One region of the Paenibacillus sp. FSL P4-0081 genome, then DNA from elsewhere that is predicted to be linked to it. Evidence: riboswitches for the same ligand, from Rfam matches in the RefSeq annotation. Region 1 holds a riboswitch; each other region holds the start of a gene.
What was found. A riboswitch is a leader RNA that binds a small molecule or an ion and turns the genes downstream of it on or off. The one in region 1 is predicted to bind cyclic di-GMP.
Positions count from the first base shown of each region.

Region 2: linked by a shared signal. The riboswitch ahead of P40081_RS34465 (flagellar assembly protein A) and the one ahead of P40081_RS39215 (PA14 domain-containing protein) in region 1 are both predicted to bind cyclic di-GMP.
Region 3: linked by a shared signal. The riboswitch ahead of P40081_RS03560 (transglutaminase-like domain-containing protein) and the one ahead of P40081_RS39215 (PA14 domain-containing protein) in region 1 are both predicted to bind cyclic di-GMP.
Region 4: linked by a shared signal. The riboswitch ahead of P40081_RS37205 (choice-of-anchor A family protein) and the one ahead of P40081_RS39215 (PA14 domain-containing protein) in region 1 are both predicted to bind cyclic di-GMP.

Region 1 covers NZ_CP009280.1:1,307,896-1,312,942, forward strand. The annotation lists gene P40081_RS05620 (sugar phosphate nucleotidyltransferase) at 669-2,042, shown strand; cyclic di-GMP riboswitch class I at 2,180-2,260, shown strand; gene P40081_RS39215 (PA14 domain-containing protein) at 2,274-4,730, shown strand; gene P40081_RS05630 (glycosyl hydrolase) at 4,942-5,047, shown strand, end outside.
Region 2 covers NZ_CP009280.1:8,084,051-8,089,097, reverse strand. The annotation lists gene P40081_RS34475 (LysR family transcriptional regulator) at 1-68, opposite strand, end outside; gene P40081_RS34470 (DMT family transporter) at 165-1,082, shown strand; gene P40081_RS34465 (flagellar assembly protein A) at 1,150-2,775, opposite strand; cyclic di-GMP riboswitch class I at 2,878-2,971, opposite strand; gene biuH (biuret amidohydrolase) at 3,491-4,174, shown strand; gene P40081_RS34455 (ABC transporter substrate-binding protein) at 4,229-5,047, shown strand, end outside.
Region 3 covers NZ_CP009280.1:797,119-802,165, forward strand. The annotation lists gene P40081_RS03540 (phospholipid carrier-dependent glycosyltransferase) at 1-42, shown strand, start outside; gene P40081_RS03545 (glycosyltransferase family 2 protein) at 125-1,102, shown strand; gene P40081_RS03550 (GtrA family protein) at 1,092-1,496, shown strand; gene P40081_RS03555 (class D sortase) at 1,568-2,221, shown strand; cyclic di-GMP riboswitch class I at 2,349-2,429, shown strand; cyclic di-GMP riboswitch class I at 2,502-2,582, shown strand; gene P40081_RS03560 (transglutaminase-like domain-containing protein) at 2,615-3,406, shown strand; rRNA gene P40081_RS03565 (16S ribosomal RNA) at 3,771-5,047, shown strand, end outside.
Region 4 covers NZ_CP009280.1:616,987-622,033, forward strand. The annotation lists gene P40081_RS38910 (choice-of-anchor A family protein) at 1-1,942, shown strand, start outside; cyclic di-GMP riboswitch class I at 2,447-2,536, shown strand; gene P40081_RS37205 (choice-of-anchor A family protein) at 2,618-4,480, shown strand; gene tnpB (IS200/IS605 family element RNA-guided endonuclease TnpB) at 4,785-5,047, shown strand, end outside.

The sequences.
Region 1 (5,047 bases):
AAAGTGTGCTGTACAGGAAAATTAAGGGATGAATTCCTCTGAATGCACCGGATATGGGCCAATGGAGGAAATGAGGGGCATTAGTGCTCTTGATTCCACCGGATGTGGGCCAAAGGAGGAAATGAGGGGCAAAAGTGCTCTTGATTCCACCGCCGCGTAAGTGAACGTAAAACCTTGGAACAAGAGTGTTATGTTTCCCCTTCGCTGCTACAGCGAGCGGAAATCCCTTGGAACAAGATGCATTTAATCCCTTAAATCTCTCACCGCCGCTTAGTTGAGCGGCGCCGCCTTGGAACAAGCGTGAAATGGCTTTGTCCCCGCAAAAGCAGGCGGCAGCAGTTAATTCAATTGCCGCTCAACCAAGCGGCAATAGCCGGATCTTTAGCCGGGAGCTTCGCCTGCGGGCGAAGCGAATAAGCCAGCTGTTATGTAATGGAACGGAGAGGAATTTTGGAACTGTAGGAGCGTTAGCGTCCGCCTTTGTCTCCGGATTTCTACCGCGATAAGCGGTTTAAATCAGGAAATCCGGAGACAACAGCGGCCGAAAGTCCAAACATTCCTTGCAGTGACCCTCATAACAGCCGCTTTTAGGCTTAAGCAAACGCAGCCAGCTCCCAATAACAATCCGATATTTTCGCGACATCATATAAACTTAGGAGGGTTCACTTATGAAACTAGTACTTCTATCAGGCGGTTCTGGTAAACGGCTCTGGCCTTTGTCCAATGATTCACGTTCGAAGCAATTTCTGAAAGTACTGGAAAGCCCGGCAGGTGAACCGGAATCCATGGTACAGCGGGTATGGAGACAGCTGCAGGAGACAGGGATGGCGGAATCGTCCTACCTGGCTACCGGCCGCAGCCAGGTAGAGATGATTCAGAGCCAGCTGGGCAGCGGGGTGCCGATTATCGTTGAGCCGGAGCGGCGCGATACCTTCCCTGCCATCGCACTGACAGCAGCTTATCTGTATTCGGTCGCCGGCGTTTCACCAAGCGAGACGGTAGCCATCCTGCCCGTCGATCCTTATGTGGAGTCGTCCTTCTTCGAAACCGTTCTGCAGCTGGAGAGCACGATGCTGGAGAGCGGCGCCAATCTGGCGCTGATGGGCGTAGTTCCGGAGCATGCCTCCGAGAAATACGGCTATATCATTCCTACCAGCGCCGAAGCGGGGGCGAGCGGGTATCTGCAGGTGAGCCACTTCCAGGAGAAGCCGGACCGCAAGCAGGCTGAGGAGCTGATCAGCCGGAACGCGCTCTGGAACTGCGGCGTGTTTGCTTTCCGTCTAGGTTATCTGCTGGATATTCTGCAGCGCAAAGGACTGCCGCTGAACTATGAGGAACTGCAGAAGCAGTATAAACTGCTGGCTTCCATCAGTTTTGATTACGAAGTGGTGGAAAAAGAAGAGAATATCGTGGTTCAGCCTTACGCCGGATTCTGGAAGGATCTGGGCACTTGGAACACGCTGACTGAAGAAATGACCAGCAATCATGTCGGCAAAGGCTTCGTCACTGCAGATTCCGAAGGCACCTGCCTGATCAACGAGCTGGACATTCCGATCACCGTGATCGGAGCGAAGGATCTGATTATCGCCGCCAGCCCGGACGGAATTCTGGTTACGCACAAGGCGGAGAGCCCGCGCATTAAAGAAGTGCTGAAATCTTTTGAACAAAGACCGATGTACGAAGAACGCCGCTGGGGCCACTACAAGGTAATTGATTATGTGAAATATGCGGAAGGCAATGAGGTGCTGACGAAGCGAATCTTTATCTCTGAAGGTAAAAATATCAGCTATCAGCTGCATCACAAACGCAGTGAAATCTGGACCATTGTCAGCGGTGAAGCCAGCATTGTGCTCAATGAGAAAATGCATAATGTGAAGGCGGGGGATGTCGTACGGATTCCGGAAGGCACCAAGCATGCGATCCTGGCATTGACAGATATGGAATTTATCGAAGTGCAGACCGGCTCTGAGCTGGTGGAGGAAGATAACATCCGAATCACCTTGGATTGGGAAGATATCGCCTTGCAGCAATTCATTTCATAGGTCTAATCTATCTATATAACCAATTGTTACAAATCCAAAACAGGTATTAAGAACCATTTATTAAGAAAATTTCATTTTTGCTCTAAATTAAAACTAAATAGGGACGATACTTACGGTAAGAGGGATTAATCCTTCCAATACGACAAAGGCAAACCTAATCGAAAGATAGGGACGCAAAGCTATAGGGCCTTCGCAAGAGTGGCAGCCTGGCTACCGAAAGGAAGATGGATTTTGATAACTTACCGTAAGTCTCGTTTGCTGTGCACTGTGCTGTCTCTGGCCCTTTTATTGACTGCAGTACCTCTGGGACTCGGCGGAATGCCTTCATCTGCAGAAGCTGCGTCTAGTTCCAAAGCGCCCGTTAATCCGGAGGCTTCAACCGAAGCAGTCAGATTGCTGGATGATCTGTATTCTATCACTGGAAAAGGCATTATTACCGGCCAACATGACTATCTGGAAAGTCCGGACGAATTCAGCAACAAGCTGAAAGGAACCAGCGGACAATATGCTGCTCTTCACGGCTATGAACTGGGCGTAATCAGCGGGCAATCGGAAAGTACAGCAGCGGCGCAACGCAGAAATGTTGTGAACAGCGCGATCAACTGGTATAAGGGCGGCGGCATTGTAGCCATGACTTTTCATGAGAATCTGCCCGGTACCGCATACCTCTGGTCCAATGTTCAGAAACCGCTGAGCCAGGCGGAATTCAATAAATATATTACTCCGGGTACAACACAGTACACTGCATTGATTGCAGATCTGGACAAAGTGGCAGTTTCACTTAAAAGCCTGCGGGATGCTGGTGTTCCCGTACTCTGGAGACCTTACCACGAAATGAACGGTGACTGGTTCTGGTGGGGGAAGAAAAATAACTTTGCTGCGCTTTGGAATATTATGTATGACCGTTTCGTAAACGTTCATAAATTAAACAACCTGCTGTGGGTATGGAACCCCAATGCACCCAATGCCTGGTCTGATCCTTATGCGCTGACCTACCCGGGGGCTGACAAGGTGGATGTACTCGCGGCAGATATATATGAGAACGATTATATGAATAAATATCATGACAGCCTGCTCGCACTTGCGAATGGCAAACCGATTGCCATTGGCGAGAATGGACAAATGCCAAGCACAGCAAAGCTGCAACTCTCACAGAAAAATTGGGTATATATGATGAGCTGGGGAAAAATGCTGTATGAAACCAACACAGTTGCTACCATCAAAGGTTTCATGAGCGACAGCTATACTGTGACCCGGGACGATTATAAAGCAGGCACATTTGCTACGGCGACGCCGAAACCAACAGCAACGCCAACGCCGGAACCGACAGCAACGCCAGTACCAACAGCAACACCAACGCCGGTACCAACAGCAACACCAACGCCAGTACCAACAGCAACACCAACGCCGGTACCAACAGCAACACCAACGCCGGTACCGACAGCAACGCCAACGCCAGTTCCAACAGCAACACCAGCGCCGGTACCGACTGCAATGCCAATACCGATACTGACGCCGCCCCCTGCTTCCAATGATTCTGTGACGGCCCCCGTCGTTCAGAATGGTCTTCAGGGAGAATACTACAAGAACATGACGCTTTCGGGCACTCCGGTTCTGGTCCGGAATGATGCGCTGCTGAACTTTAACTGGCGCCAGGCAGCGCCGGATGCCAAGCTTGGAGTGGATAGCTTCTCCATACGCTGGACGGGTCAGATCAAACCTTCTTTCAGTGAAACCTATCAGATTATCACTACATCCGATGATGGTATCCGCGTCTATATTGACGGCACAGCTGTAATCGACAGCTGGACCAAACAGAGCGGTACCGAGCGTACAGGAAGCATAAACCTGCAGGCAGGCCGGCTGTATGATATCAAAGTGGAGTATTACGAGAATGCCGGCGATGCCAATATCCGCCTGATGTGGCAGAGTCCAAGCCAGGCGAAGGCAACTGTCCCTACAAGCGCGTTATTTGTGAACACGGCTGCTTCTTCAGCCAGCAAAGCAGCTTTGGATGCTCCGGCTGTGACTGCAACACCAGTACCAACAGCAACGCCGTTACCAGTATCAACACCAACACCGGTGCCAACAGCAACGCCGACAGTGGCACCAACGCCGACAGCGGCACCAACGCCAACAGCGGCACCAACGCCGACAGCGGCACCAACGCCAACAGCGGCACCAACGCCAACAGCGGCACCAACGCCGGCAGAAGCTCCATTACCGGAGAATCTTACGGCCGAGGCTCCTGCGGCGAATGGGCTGGTTGCGGAATATTTCAATAATATGACGTTGTCTGGTGCTCCGGCAGTGGTACGTACCGATGCAGTGCTTGACTTCAACTGGCGTCAAGGCACGCCGGATGCCGCAATCGGCATAGATTTCTTCTCTGTACGCTGGAGCGGTAAGCTCAAGCCGCTATACACTGAGACTTATCAGATTTATACCACTTCAGATGACGGCATCCGCGTACGGATCAATGGTGAGCTTGTGATCGACAGCTGGATGAAGCAGAGCGGGACCGAACGCACAGGAAGCATAAGCCTGACAGCCGGTCAGCTATATGATATTCAAGTGGAGTACTATGAGAATCAAGGAGATGCCAGAGCACGCCTGATGTGGGAGAGTTCGAGCCAAGTTAAGGCAACGGTTCCCGCGAGCGCACTGTTTCTCCCTTCCGCTTCCTAAGTTCATACCCCCGCAGCTGTATTCATTATTGGCGCTGATACTGGTTAAGACGTTACAATTCTAAATCCTATAAAGTCCAATCTTAATGGCCCTGCTATTAGCAGGGCTACTAAGCTATAGACCATCCGGTTAATTCATTGCAGCCTCTTAACAGAGAACTGCATACCTGCACGCCTAAGGCGGCAGTGAAACCCGGGGAAAGGAGATTATATTGAACACTTACCGTAAGTACAGGCTATATACAACAATTATTCCAATTATCCTTATCCTTTCACTTCTGCCATGGGGGGAGGCGCGCAGTCTTCCCGTAGCACGCC
Region 2 (5,047 bases), 1.6 Mb from region 1:
AGACCTGCCTTGGTGAAGCTGCGGCTCTCAGCGATTAAGACAAATAGGCGAATTTGAGTGTTATTCATATCTAATCTGGTATGCCCCTCATGATTATAATTCATTTCAATTATGACTGAATCTATTGTATCATTTGGGAAGAAATCAGAACAAGAGGTGAACTCATGCAGAAGCGGAAGCAAACCATTGGCTTATTAGTGTTCCTGGTTATTGTCTGGGGCATCAACTGGCCGCTCTCCAAAATTGCCTTAACGTATGCCCCGCCCTTGCTGTTCGCCGGAATCCGAACGGTCATTGCCGGTATTATACTAATCATCGCGGCGCTGCCGAAGCGGAAGCAGCTGCATTTGCGCCAGCTCTGGCCCGTCTATCTGGTGTCAGCATTCCTCAGTATCGTCTTCTACTATGGCTTCCAGACGATTGGCCTGCAGTATGTGCCGTCCGGATTATTCTCGGCCATTGTATTCCTGCAGCCGGTGCTGCTCGGAATCTTTGCCTGGATCTGGCTGGGCGAGCGGATGTACGGGCTTAAGATCGCCGGCCTCGTAATCGGCTTCCTCGGGGTAGCCTCGTTAAGCCTTGGGGGATTAACCGGAAGTATCTCGCCTATAGGCGTACTGCTGGCCTTGGCCAGTGCACTCAGCTGGGCGCTGGCTACGGTCTATACCAAACGCAATGCAGCCAGAGTAGATATGCTGTGGATGACCGCGATGCAGATCATGATCGGCGGGGTAATCCTGCTGGCGGCAGGCTCAGCTTCGGAGAGCTGGGCGGATATTAGCTGGAGTAGTACTTTTATAATAAATACATTGTTCATCGCGGTCTTCGTGATTGCGCTGGGCTGGTTGGTATACTTCAAGCTGATCAATGAAGGAGAGGCCGGCAAGGTAGGCTCGTTCACCTTTCTGATTCCGCTGATTTCCATCGGCTCCAGTGTAGTCTTATTGCATGAACAGATTACGTTGAATCTGGTCATCGGTATGCTGCTGATTGTGAGCAGCATTATTCTGGTGAATGTCAGGCTGGGCCGGAATGCCGGGAGTGTCCTGCAGACCCCGGTACCCGGTCTGGGTAAGGAATAAACAAACGGCTGCTCCCTCAGAAGAGGGGCAGCCGTTTATGTTTGTCAGGGGTTACATTACAGCAGGCTTAGACCGTTTCTGCGTCCGCGTCCCGCAGGATCAGTTCTCCGCCGGACTCCAGGATACTGTTATGGGAACGGGCGATATTAATGAAGACATGCTCCTCCTGGAGCAGTTCAATGTCTTCACACAGATTACGCAGCAGCCGGGAGAAGCTGTTCAGAACACTGTCAGTGATAAACTCGGTGAACTGCCCCGGATGGGTAAAAACCTCCAGCATCTGCTTGAGCTGATCCGTACCGGGCTGGGGGGCCCCTTCCATGCACAGCAGTGCGGATTTAAGATCGCTAATCAGGCACTCTATATGGCTGTACTTATCCTCCAGCAGCAGCATAACCACCAGACCGTATTTCACGGATTGCTGGCGGGATTCTACATTCTTGGCCAGCAGCCGGGCGGCTTCCCGCAGTCCGCCAACTTCAGTCAGCAGAAGACTGGAGAAGCGGTGCAGGCGGTGCTGGTGTACCCCGGCAAGTCCGGTGTGCAGGCTGCAGCCGGTTACTTGACCGCTTATATAGATACTGCCTGTAGCCGTAATTGTAGATTGGCAGACGTTGCCGTAGATATACACATTCCCTAACGCCTCAATACACATAGGGCCTTCAATATCTGAGGGTACGACGATGTCACCTGCAAACATAATCTCACGGGCTGTTGCCGCCATTTCCTTGGTGATGAGGCATAGGTCCGGGAAATCGCAGGTTGTGACGCTGCCGGAGTCTCCGCAGATGCGGGGTCTGCCCGTACGCAGAGCCGCGATCTCCCCGTTTGGAAGCAGCCGTGCATTGTCTCCGGCTGCGAAATAAATATCCTGCGGTGGAGGTGGAGGCAAGATGCCTCCTTCTACGTCGAATCCGGGAATTCCCTCTTCGGGCGGCAGCTTGCGGGCGAATACCTCTCCCTCTCTGGCGAAGGGGGCTCCCGGAAACCGCAGATAATCTAAGGAATCTGCAGCTTCCGCAGTTCGTCCCTCCCGGAGCATTCCATTGCCTGTGAGCGTATGCTCCGGGAGGGATAGCTGCAGCCTTGATTTCTTGCCGGGCAGCGGGGCTCTCCCTTCTGCGATACAGACAGGGAGATATGTAGGGTTGTTCAGTTCGGCGTATAGGGCCGGGATATTCAGATTCCGCAGAATGGAGCGGTTATCCAGCGAAGAAAGAATCTGTTCTATGGTGAGCGTGGACAGCAGCATCGCCCGGTTAGGCTCAGCCCGGACTGCGGCTTCGAAGGAAGCCGGGCAATTGACCAGATTCCAGGCGTACTTCTCTGCACGGTACAAGGTGAAATGCACTTTGAGCTTGTCAGGTGAAACCGTAATCTGATACTGTGGCTTCTCGCAAATTTCCCAGGTAATATGATCCGCTGAGGTTACCTCAGTAGGCTCTGTAACGGTCTTCCAGTTGATCTTCAGCACTACAGGATGAACAGCGGAGATCCGGGCGGGCTTGCCGCCAGAGAGCGGGGGAGTAATGAAGATCTGATTATTCTGCACAAGGATAATTCCATCCTTATCTCCATTCATCCCGCCGGAAGTCCGGCCCTCCACAGAGAAAGAATCCAGGAATCCGGTCCGTTCAAGCATCAAGGATTCCACGAAATCATATCGGGTTGGTTCGATGAATTGCTGCGGCATTATCTTAACCTCGCTTTTTCGTATAATCAATGGCATTCGTACAGAAAAGAGCATCATAAAGCCTGGGGGATCTCCCGGTGACTGATGGCTTACGTGGTCTCTATTGGCAGCCTGGCGACCATAAACGCGGATTCTCAGCATTCTTAGGCCCATTGCTTTGCGTCCTACCCTTTCAGGAAGTTTGCCTTTAGAAATAGATCAATGATATACACTCAGCATGAGGCGATTTCAATCGACTGTAATCGACAAAAAAGGTCATAACTGGTTCCTGCGCTGCAGGAACTTCTGCAAACAAGCTTAATTCTAGTACTTAAGGAGCTATTTTTCAACTGTATTCTGCCAATTTATTAATAATCTTGAAATGTGCAGCTCTATATTGCTTGAAAAACTGGTTTCCCAGCGCTTACAGCTTATGGGAGGAGTCTGCTCTGCAAGAACAGCCGGATCTTTGAGCTGGAGAACGGACTGCTGCTGAGGCTGCCTGCGTTGGGCGGCTTTTTTTAATATATGAATAGGGTTAATCCGGGGTTTATATGTAATGTTTATGTTATATATGTAGAATAACACAAACAATTAGCGCATTATTTCGTAATAAAAACGAAGACATTGCAAATTTGTTGTAATATAATCTAACAAACAGCAGGAAATATAAAATTAATGTTAATAAACATAACATTAAATACATGCATTGAATTCTGGAAGGGGAGCATGAACCATGCAGATTACAGCAGCACCTTACACCTGGCCCTATGACGGCGTCCTTGATCCGGCGAAGACGGCACTGATGATTATCGATATGCAGACGGATTTTTGCGGCAAAGGCGGTTACGTGGAGCGAATGGGCTACGACCTCTCATTAACATCCAGAGCGATTCAGCCGATTGGGCGGCTGCTGGCACGCATCCGGGAAATTAACGGATTCACCGTTATCCATACCCGGGAAGGCCATAAGCCGGATCTGTCCGATCTGCCGGCGAATAAACGGTGGCGGAGCAGACAGACCGGTGCTGAGATCGGCTCGGAAGGACCGGCGGGACGGATTCTCGTACGGGGCGAGCGCGGCTGGCAGATCATTGATGAACTGGCACCTATACCGGGAGAGCACATTATTGACAAGCCGGGTAAAGGCAGCTTTTATGCTACGGACCTGGATTTAATATTGAAGAATAAAGGGATTACCCATCTGATTCTGACCGGAATCACGACGGATGTCTGTGTACACACGACGATGCGCGAAGCCAATGACCGCGGTTATGAATGTCTGATCCTGGAGGATTGCACGGGTGCTACGGATTATGCCAATCACCTGGCAGCGCTCAATATGGTCAAAATGCAGGGCGGTGTCTTCGGCAGTGTGAGTGATTCGCAAGCGGTGCTGAAGGCGCTGGAGCAATTCTAAATACGAATTACGAATGACCAGTATTCCAAATAACATCATAACGGGGGAATCACCATGTGGAACAAGTCCAGAACCAAAGCGCTTATCCTGCTCACTTCACTAATGCTGCTCATTACAGCCTGCGGCAACAATTCGGATACCGGCAAGGCTGAGGGACAGGGGGCGGAAGGCTCCGGTGAGCTTAAGAAGGTTGTTCTGAGGTTGAAGTGGATTCATCAGGCGCAGTTTGCCGGGTTCTATACCGCAGTTGAAAAGGGCTTCTATAAGGAAGCGGGGCTGGATGTGGAGATTCGGCCGGGAGGCTCGGATTTTCCGGCGGTACAGATGGTCGCTTCGGGCAGTGAGGAGTTCGGGGTAACCGGTGCTGACCAGATCATTATTGCCAGAGAAAAAGGCGTACCGGTTAAGGCGTTATCTGCGATATACCGCAAAACCCCGTTCGTAATGTTCACGCTTAAAGAATCCGGTATCACCACAATGGAAGATCTTGTCGGCCAAAAGGTGGGCATCAAGCTCGGCGGCAATGAAGAGCTGACCTTCCGTGCTATGGAGAAAAGCGCGGGCATCGAAACCTCGCAAATCGAAGAGATGCCGATCAAATATGATCTCAGCCCCTTATTGACCGGCCAGGTCAAGGCATGGCCCGGATATGTAATTAATGAGGTGCTGGCTGTGCAGGAGCAGGGCAAGGAAGTCAATATTATCGACCCGAACGACTATGGCATCAATTTCTATGCCGACACCCTGTTTACCACGGAGTCCGTGATTGAGAAGGATCCGGAAATGGTCCGGAGTTTCGTACAGGCCTCCATGAAGGGCTGGGATTATGCGATGGAGCATCCTGAGGAAGCGGCAGAATTCGGCCTGAAATAC
Region 3 (5,047 bases), 510 kb from region 1:
ATAAATACTGTACTGCGCTGGTTCCCTTCCTGGGTATTCTAGGGGGCACTATTTAAGAAGGCATATGTTTCAGAAGACAGTTTTATTGCGGGGTATCTCGTAGAAACTTATAGGAGGAACTAAGGTGAAAGCCAGATACAGTGTAATTGTCCCCATGTTCAATGAGGAGGAAGTCATTCAGGTAACCTATGAGCGGCTCAAAAAAGTAATGGATGGTTGCGGTGATTCCTATGAACTGGTTTTCGTCAATGACGGCAGCCGGGACCGCACGGCGGAGATCATGCGCGAGATCAGCAGCCGGGATGAGCATGTCAAGCTGATCGACTTCTCCCGTAATTTCGGCCACCAGGTGGCGATTACGGCTGGTATGGATTATGCCGAAGGCCAGGCAGTCGTGGTGATTGACGCAGATCTCCAGGATCCTCCTGAGGTTATTCTGCAGATGATTGCCAAGTGGAAAGAGGGCTACGAAGTCGTGTATGCCAAGCGGTTGAAGCGTCACGGGGAGACTTTCTTCAAGAAAGTCACCGCTAAGATCTTTTACCGCCTGCTCAGCAGTATGACCAGTGTTGAAATCCCTACCGATACCGGGGACTTCCGGCTGATCGACCGTAAAGTCTGTGATGTGCTGCGCGGTCTGAAGGAGAAGAACCGGTATGTCCGGGGTCTGGTAAGCTGGGTAGGCTTCCGGCAGACCATGGTAGAATATGTGCGGGAGGAGCGCTTTGCCGGGGAAACGAAATATCCGCTCAAGAAAATGATCCGGTTTGCGCTCGACGGCATCACCTCCTTTTCCCACAAACCGCTCAAAATCGCATCCTATATCGGATTCTTTCTGTCCTTTTCCAGCTTCATCTATCTGTTCCTGGTATTGTTCCAAAAAATCTTTACCTCCTGGACCGTACCCGGATGGGCATCTATAGTCGGCGTGAACCTGCTCTTCAACGGGATTGTGCTGATGCTGCTGGGGGTAATTGGTGAGTATATCGGACGGATCTATGATGAGTCGAAGGACAGACCGCTCTATATTGTACGTGAGACCAAAGGCTATCCGGATGCGGAAATAGAAGACACGCGGAAGGAAAGCGATTATGCCAGATAAGAAATGGAGTGCGGGGTTCATCCAGTTCCTGAAATTCAATGCGGTAGGCCTGCTGAATACACTGATTGATTTTGCTGTATTCACACTGCTGCATTCCCTTGGGATGATCAACACCCCTGCGCAGATTATTTCCTACAGCGCCGGTACGGCCAACAGCTTCTTCTGGAACAAAAAGGTAACCTTCCGTGATCGGGACAGAGGCAATAAAGAGGGCTTCGACCGGATGCAGCTGATCAGGTTTATCGTGCTGAATCTGTTGGTGCTGGGTATATCGGTGCTGCTGATTCATATATTGACCGATTCTCTCGGTATTCAAGTGCTGGTCGCCAAAGTGCTGGTCACATTTGTTACGGTGATCATTAATTTCTTCGGAAGCCGGAAATGGGTATTCTGATAATTAAGAAGCATTGCTTCTTAATTATTCCGGAAGGGTAACATCTATTCTATATTACGGAGGCGATTGTCATGCGGAAATTATCCTATTTGATTATACTTGCCGGGGTGCTTATTATGCTCTATCCCAAAGGAAGCGAATGGTACAATGACCGTCAGCAGCAAAAGCTGCTGGAAGAGGCTGAACAGGCCTACAGTGAAATCGTTCCGTCTGCGTCAGCTCCGGCCAGTGCTGATCTAAGTAAGCCTTACGCGGAAGTAACCCAGCTGCTGGCGGATGAGTCGGCTGCGGAAGAGCCAGAACCCTCTGCTGCGCCTGAGATTGAAGTCGGAGGCAAGGTGATGGCAATCATCGAAATCGACAAAATAGATCTGAAGCTGCCTGTCCTGGAAGGCGCCACCAAGGCGAATATGAAGCATGCTGCTGCGCATATGAAGGAGACGGCTCCGCTTGGCTCTGCTGGGAATGCTGCAATTGCAGCGCATAGATCAAGAACTACGGGAAGGCTATTCAACAGATTGAATGAAGTTGGAGTCGGGGACACTATTTCCGTTACAACCGGCAAGCAGGCATACAATTATGTAGTTTATGATGTGACTATTGTGGAACCAACCGATGTATCCGTATTGAAAGGGAATAAGGATGACAAGATTCTAACACTCATTACTTGTGATCCGCTGGTGAATCCAACGCATAGACTTATCATTCACGCAAAGTTATCGTGATGTTTGTAGAATAATGACGGAAAAACTTAAAATACTTAAAATTTTTATTTGTTTTCGCGGAAATCTAGTGATTTAGGTCTTGATAATAGAAATAGATATGGTAAGATATAACTATACAAAGCTAATACACGATAAACGGCAAACCTATCGAAAGGTAGGGACGCAAAGCTAGAGGGCCTTCCCGTAAGGATGGCAGCCAGCTACCGAATGAAGAGGCTTTTTTGTTTGTTCTTATTGTGAATCTAGCATTTTATGGTAGAAGCAAGGACAGATAAAGCTTATACGATAACGGCAAACCTATCGAAAGGTAGGGACGCAAAGCTAAAGGGCCTTCCCGTAAGGATGGCAGCCAGCTACCGAAAGGGGTTTTATCCAATGAAGAAGTTCTATTTAATGTTGGTTACACTATTCGTAGTGGTTACGTCGGTGCAGACAGGTACAGCTCAAGCTGCTAATGCAGATGCAAGCTGGTTGAACATAGGTCAACTTGATCAGGGTGTTATCGGAGTTTCTTATAATGTTCCTAAGGATAAGAAGATTAAGCTGATGATCACCAAAGATAATAACAGCTACACCTACAACTTATACACTTCCAAACCAACTGAAACATTCCCGCTTCAACAAGGTAACGGTTCATACAAGGTTTCCGTACTTGAGAACACTAACGGCAACAAATACAAAGTAATCTCTTCCGAGACGGTAGATCTTAGCCTGAGCAACGCCAACGCCGTATATCTGAGCTCCGTACAGAATGTTAAATGGAGTTCTTCCGATAAAGCAGTTCTGAAAGCAACACAGCTTACACAAGGTTTGACATCAGATGAAGACAAAGTGAAGGCTATCTATAATTATATCGTAGCCAATGTGAAATATGATTATTCCCTGGCTTCCAGTGTTACTACAGATTACATCCCTAACAACGACAGCACCTTGGCTACCAAGAAGGGGATCTGCTACGATTACGCTTCCTTGTTCGCTACTATGCTTCGCAGTGAAGGCATTCCTACCAAACTGGTTATGGGTAACACAAGTTATGTGACTTCTTACCACGCTTGGAATGAAGTGTTCCTTAATGGCAAATGGGTAACTATTGATACTACAGTTGATGCTGGACTTGCCAAGAACAGCAAAACAGCAGATCTGGTTAAAGTAGCAAGTAAATATACTGCAGCTAAGTTCTACTAAGAGCACAGATGCATTCATAGTTTCATTGAGGATAACCCGCTTAGTAATTAAGCGGGTTATTTTTATTTTGGAAAAGGTTGCTTTTTGGTAGAGAGATAGGGTATTATAAATAAGCGTTGTTGGAGCGGCAAACTTAATAAGAAATGGCTTAAATAAGTGATTTCAAAATAAAGCTTGCATTACTCGAATGAACGTGATATATTATAAGAGTTGCTGGTGACGCGGTAGTCGGCGCTGACAACGAGCTTGATCTTTGAAAACTGAACAACGAGTGAGTATCGGAAATCACGAAAGTGACTTCCAAAATAGAGAATGAAAATTCTCGTCAGATGTTTCAAAATGAGCAATCGCTCTTTCTAAATACAATTTGGAGAGTTTGATCCTGGCTCAGGACGAACGCTGGCGGCATGCCTAATACATGCAAGTCGAGCGGAGTTTGAATGGAAGCTTGCTTCCATTCATGCTTAGCGGCGGACGGGTGAGTAACACGTAGGCAACCTGCCCTCAAGACTGGGATAACTACCGGAAACGGTAGCTAATACCGGATAATTTCTTTCCTCTCCTGAAGAGAGAATGAAAGGCGGAGTAATCTGCCACTTGGGGATGGGCCTGCGGCGCATTAGCTAGTTGGTGGGGTAACGGCTCACCAAGGCGACGATGCGTAGCCGACCTGAGAGGGTGAACGGCCACACTGGGACTGAGACACGGCCCAGACTCCTACGGGAGGCAGCAGTAGGGAATCTTCCGCAATGGGCGAAAGCCTGACGGAGCAATGCCGCGTGAGTGATGAAGGTTTTCGGATCGTAAAGCTCTGTTGCCAGGGAAGAACGTCCGGTAGAGTAACTGCTACCGGAGTGACGGTACCTGAGAAGAAAGCCCCGGCTAACTACGTGCCAGCAGCCGCGGTAATACGTAGGGGGCAAGCGTTGTCCGGAATTATTGGGCGTAAAGCGCGCGCAGGCGGTCATTTAAGTCTGGTGTTTAAACCTTGGGCTCAACCTGGGGTCGCACTGGAAACTGGGTGACTTGAGTACAGAAGAGGAAAGTGGAATTCCACGTGTAGCGGTGAAATGCGTAGATATGTGGAGGAACACCAGTGGCGAAGGCGACTTTCTGGGCTGTAACTGACGCTGAGGCGCGAAAGCGTGGGGAGCAAACAGGATTAGATACCCTGGTAGTCCACGCCGTAAACGATGAGTGCTAGGTGTTAGGGGTTTCGATACCCTTGGTGCCGAAGTTAACACAGTAAGCACTCCGCCTGGGGAGTACGGTCGCAAGACTGAAACTCAAAGGAATTGACGGGGACCCGCACAAGCAGTGGAGTATGTGGTTTAATTCGAAGCAACGCGAAGAACCTTACCAGGTCTTGACATCCCGATGAAAGCATTAGAGATAGTGCCCCTCTTCGGAGCATCGGAGACAGGTGGTGCATGGTTGTCGTCAGCTCGTGTCGTGAGATGTTGGGTTAAGTCCCGCAACGAGCGCAACCCTTGACTTTAGTTGCCAGCAGGTAGTGCTGGGCACTCTAGAGTGACTGCCGGTGACAAACCGGAGGAAGGTGGGGATGACGTCAAATCATCATGCCCCTTATGACCTGGGCTACACACGTACTACAATGGCCGGTACAACGGGAAGCGAAAC
Region 4 (5,047 bases), 690 kb from region 1:
GCCAACGGCAGCACCAACACCAACGCCAACGGCAGATCCAACACCGACACCAACGGCAGTGCCAACACCAACGCCAACGGCAGCACCAACACCAACACCGACACCAACGGCAGCACCAACACCGACACCAACGGCAGCACCGACACCAACGCCAACGGCAGCACCGACACCAACACCAACGGTAGCGCCGACCCCAACACCGACGGCAGCACCGACATCAACACCAACGCCGACAGCAGCGCCAACACCAACGCCGACAGCAGCACCGACACCGACGCCAACGGCAGCACCGACACCAACACCAACGGTAGAGCCAACACCAACGCCGACGGCTGCACCGACACCAACGCCAACAGCGGCACCGACACCGACACCAACGCCAGAGCCAACACCAACACCAACACCAACGGCAGATCCAACACCAACACCAACAGCAGCACCGACACCAACACCAACGCCGACGGCGGCACCAACACCGACACCAACACCAACGGTAGCACCAACACCAACGCCGACGGCGGCACCAACACCGACACCAACAGCAGCACCAACGCTAACGCCAACGGTAGCACCAACGCCAACGCCAACGGTAGCACCGACACCAACACCAACGGCAGCGCCAACACCAACGCCAACGCCAACGGCAGCACCGACACCAACGCCAACGGCTGCACCGACACCAACGCCAACGGCTGCACCGACACCAACGCCAACAGCGGCACCAACACCAACGCCAACGCCAACGGCAGCACCAACACCAACGCCAACGGCAACACCGACACCGACGCCAACAGTAGCACCAACACCAACGGTAGAGCCAACACCAACGCCAACAGTAGCACCGACACCGACGCCAACGGCAGATCCAACACCGACACCAACAGCAGCACCGACACCAACGCCAGAGCCGACACCAACACCAACAGTAGCACCGACACCGACGCCAACGGCAGATCCAACACCGACACCAACAGCAGCACCGACACCAACGCCAGAGCCGACACCAACACCAACAGCAGATCCAACACCAACACCGACAGCAGTACCAACACCAACGGTAGAGCCGACACCAACGCCAACGGCAGCACCGACACCAACACCAACAGCAGATCCAACATCAACACCGACAGTAGCACCGACACCGACGCCAACGGCAGATCCAACACCGACACCAACGGCAGCACCAACACCAACGCCAACGGCAGAGCCAACACCAACGCCAACGGCAGCACCGACACCGACACCAACGGCAGAGCCAACACCAACACCAACAGTAGAGCCAACACCAACGCCAACACCAGCACCGACACCGACACCAACGGCAGAGCCAACACCGACACCAACACCAACGGCAGAGCCAACACCGACACCAACACCAACGCCAGAGCCGACACCAACACCAACACCAACGGCAACACCAACACCAACACCAACACCAACACCAACACCAACACCAACACCAACACCAACACCAACACCAACACCAACACCAACACCAACACCAACACCAACACCAACACCAACACCAACACCAACAACAACACCAGCACCGACATTACCACCGGCACCAGTGCCATCGTCTGCACCGCCCGTCTTTATTAATGTAGTGCCAACGCCGACTCCAATAATCGGCTATATTGTAAATCCGGATACCATGATCATTGATGATCCGCTGCCTTTGGGCCCTGTGGCAACAGCAACACCTCGGCCGTTAGTGGTGACACCAAGTCCAACCCTAACGCCAAGCCCAAGCGCAACACCAAGTTCAACGCCGATTGTGACAATCATTGATGAAGAGATTCCGTTAGGCAATGTACCTGCGGATGCCGCGCTCCCGAAGACTGGTGAGTCCAGTCCGGCTCCTTATTACTTAGTCGGTCTAGCCCTTGCAGGATTGGGAATATTCCTCGGCAGAAGATCCAGAACAGATAAACGTAAATAAATGCAATCCGTAAGATCCTTTCCGAAAGGCTGGCGATATCACCGCTAAATCGGGAAAAGGCTGCTTTGGGAGAAGACGTTCTCCTGAAAGCAGTCTTTTTTATGTGGGATATACATTTGTTATTATGTTTCCTCGTAAAAGAAAATGTGCTAAGGAGAAAGAGGTGCGTCTTTACGATCATGGGCCCTCGTGTTTATATTAAAATTTGCAATATTTAAATTAGTTCTTTATACATGGTTCCAAAATATTCTTGTAGGTGCCATCGAGGGCGATGAGAGGATCGGGATTTAGGTGAAAAAGCTATAGATTCTTTAAAAAAACCTTTTGTAACAGTGCTTTGGAATGAATCAGCAGATATAATCTATTACCAGATGTTTCAAAGGATTTCATTGACAATCAGCCCTGATAGCGGATAAACTAAAAATAGTTCCAAAGTAACGAATGTCATAGACATTAGTATAAAAGTTTGATTTAGTACATAATTTCACAACCTAATCTTCCACTGACGTATAAACGCAAACCGTTCGAAAGGACGGGACGCAAAGTCCAGGAGTCTAAAGCGCGATGGAGCGCAATGATCGTCCGACTGCCGTAAAGAGAGCAATCCTCTTTCCGGCGGTCTTTTTTTGTTATATAAATGTGGCCTATATCTATATTAACTGTGAGGTGAGCTGTATGTTCCAATTAAAAAAATTCAAACGTCTTACGGTGTTCGGACTTATAGCAGTTCTGATTGTGGGAAGCGGCGGAATTATTTCACTGGGGAGCACCTCAGTTAAAGCCGAGGGCAACTCTTTGCCGGGCAATACATCCAAGTATAATGTGTTCATCTTGGGAGATGTTGATGTTAAACATAGTGATATTGAAGGTAGATTAGCTGCCGGCGGAAACGTGAATTTAAATGTTAATTATTCTGTGGGACATAGTCTTACTAGTGAGGAAACGAAGGAAGCCTACTCTCTCATCGCCGGTGGTAATCTGTATTATTCCCAGGGAGAAACCGTGGGTGATGTAGTCTACGGGGGGAGTTATAGCGGCAGCGGCGGCCCGCGCGGGGGGACAGGAAGCTTACAACAACAAATAAATGTTGTGGACTTTGCAGCCCAGTTCAGTTTGCTCCGAGAGAAATCTCAACAGCTTGCTTCTCAGCCTGTTAATGGGGTTACCACTGCCAACTCCGGTAATTTCTTTTTGGAAGGTACAAATTCGGGTGTTAACATATTTACTGTAGACGGCAGCAAGCTGTCTAGTGCAAATGAGTTGAGAATTAAGATTCCTGATGGCTCAACAGCTATAGTTAATATCTCCGGTACTACAGTAACTATGAAGAATATGGGGACTGGAATTAATGGTAACGGAAATAAGGATAACGCTATGAACAGTAAAGTTTTATATAACTTCAGTCAAGCGACCAGTCTTCAAATCGAAGGTATCGGAGTTCTGGGATCTGTGCTGGCTCCATATGCCTCTATTCAATTTAATAATGGTCAAATCAACGGGAATCTGATCGGAGCTTCGCTCTCAGGATCGGGGGAATCGCACCATATTCCTTATAAGGGGCAAGATCCTCCGACGCCAACAGCAACGCCGGCAGTGACACCGACGCCAACAGCAACGCCAGCAGCGACGCCGACGCCAACAGCAACGCCAGCAGCGACGCCGACGCCAACGGCAACGCCAGCAGCGACGCCAACGCCAACAGCAACACCGGCAGCGACGCCAACGCCAACGGCAACGCCGACGCCAACGGCAACGCCAGCAGCGACGCCGACGCCAACGGCAACGCCGACACCGACGGCAACGCCGACAACAGCGCCAACGGCAACACCGACACCGACGGCAACGCCGACAACAGCGCCAACGGCAACACCGGCAGCGACGCCAACAGCAACACCGACAACGGCAACACCGACAGTGGCACCAACGGCAACACCGGCAGCGACGCCAACAGCAACACCGACAACGGCAACACCGACAGTGGCACCAACGGCAACGCCGACAACAGCGCCAACGCCGACACCAACGGCAACGCCAACAACAGCGCCAACGGCAACGCCGACAGCGGCACCAACGGCAACACCGACAGCGGCACCAACGGCAACGCCGACAACAGTGCCGACCGCTGTACCGACAACAGCACCGACAGCAACCAGCACGAGCGTCTTTGTCCCAAGCTTCGTATTTCCGACATCAACCGCTCCGACAGTGATTGGGACTATTGTGACTGATACTGACACGACTATTATTGATGACCCGGTTCCTCTCGGGCCGGCAGCATCACCGGTTGTGACGGTGCTGACAACAACAGCGCTACAGCCAGTTGTGGAGGTTCCTGCACCTGGACCTTCACCTGTAGCAGGACCGGCACCTGAAGAAATCATTATCGATGACGAGATTCCTCTGGGCAGTGTGACTGCAGAGCAAACCCTGCCGCAGACGGGTGAATCAAGTCCTGCGCCGTACTATATTACGGGTGTTGCTCTTGCCGGTCTGGGCCTGCTTCTTAGAAGAACTGCCAGAGTGAACAAGCGCAAATGATTATGATTAAGCCGCTGTGTTTGGATGAGGGCTGCTGCCGGAGAGATTCTCCGGGAAGCAGTCTTTTTGTATACGGGGAGCGCATTCAATTCGTAGCTCACTACTTACACACACCAGGCAGCGCAGACTGACGGCAGTGTTTTTAGTTGGACGGATACCATGCTATACTATGCTCAAATTATTTATCTAAAAAAGCTGAGAATACTCCACCCTCGATAGGGTGGGGATGAATCAGCAGTTTTCGATTTCAAGACGAACATATGTGCTATAATATGAATGAGATCACTAAAAGGAGGTGTTGCACATGCTCGTGTCTGCGCAGGAGGTTTCTTCGAAACCCCTGGTTCATCAAGCCTATAAATATCGGATCTACCCCAATACAGAGCAAAAGCAACTCATTCGTCGAATGTTTGGCTGCTGCCGTTTTGTGTTCAATTACTTCTTGGAAGCTTGGAATCAAAGGTATGCGGAAACGGGAAAAGGCTTGTCTTATCACGCTTGTGCAACACAACTCCCCGGTTTAAAAGCACAATACGACTGGCTGAAAGAAGTCGATAGCATCGCTTT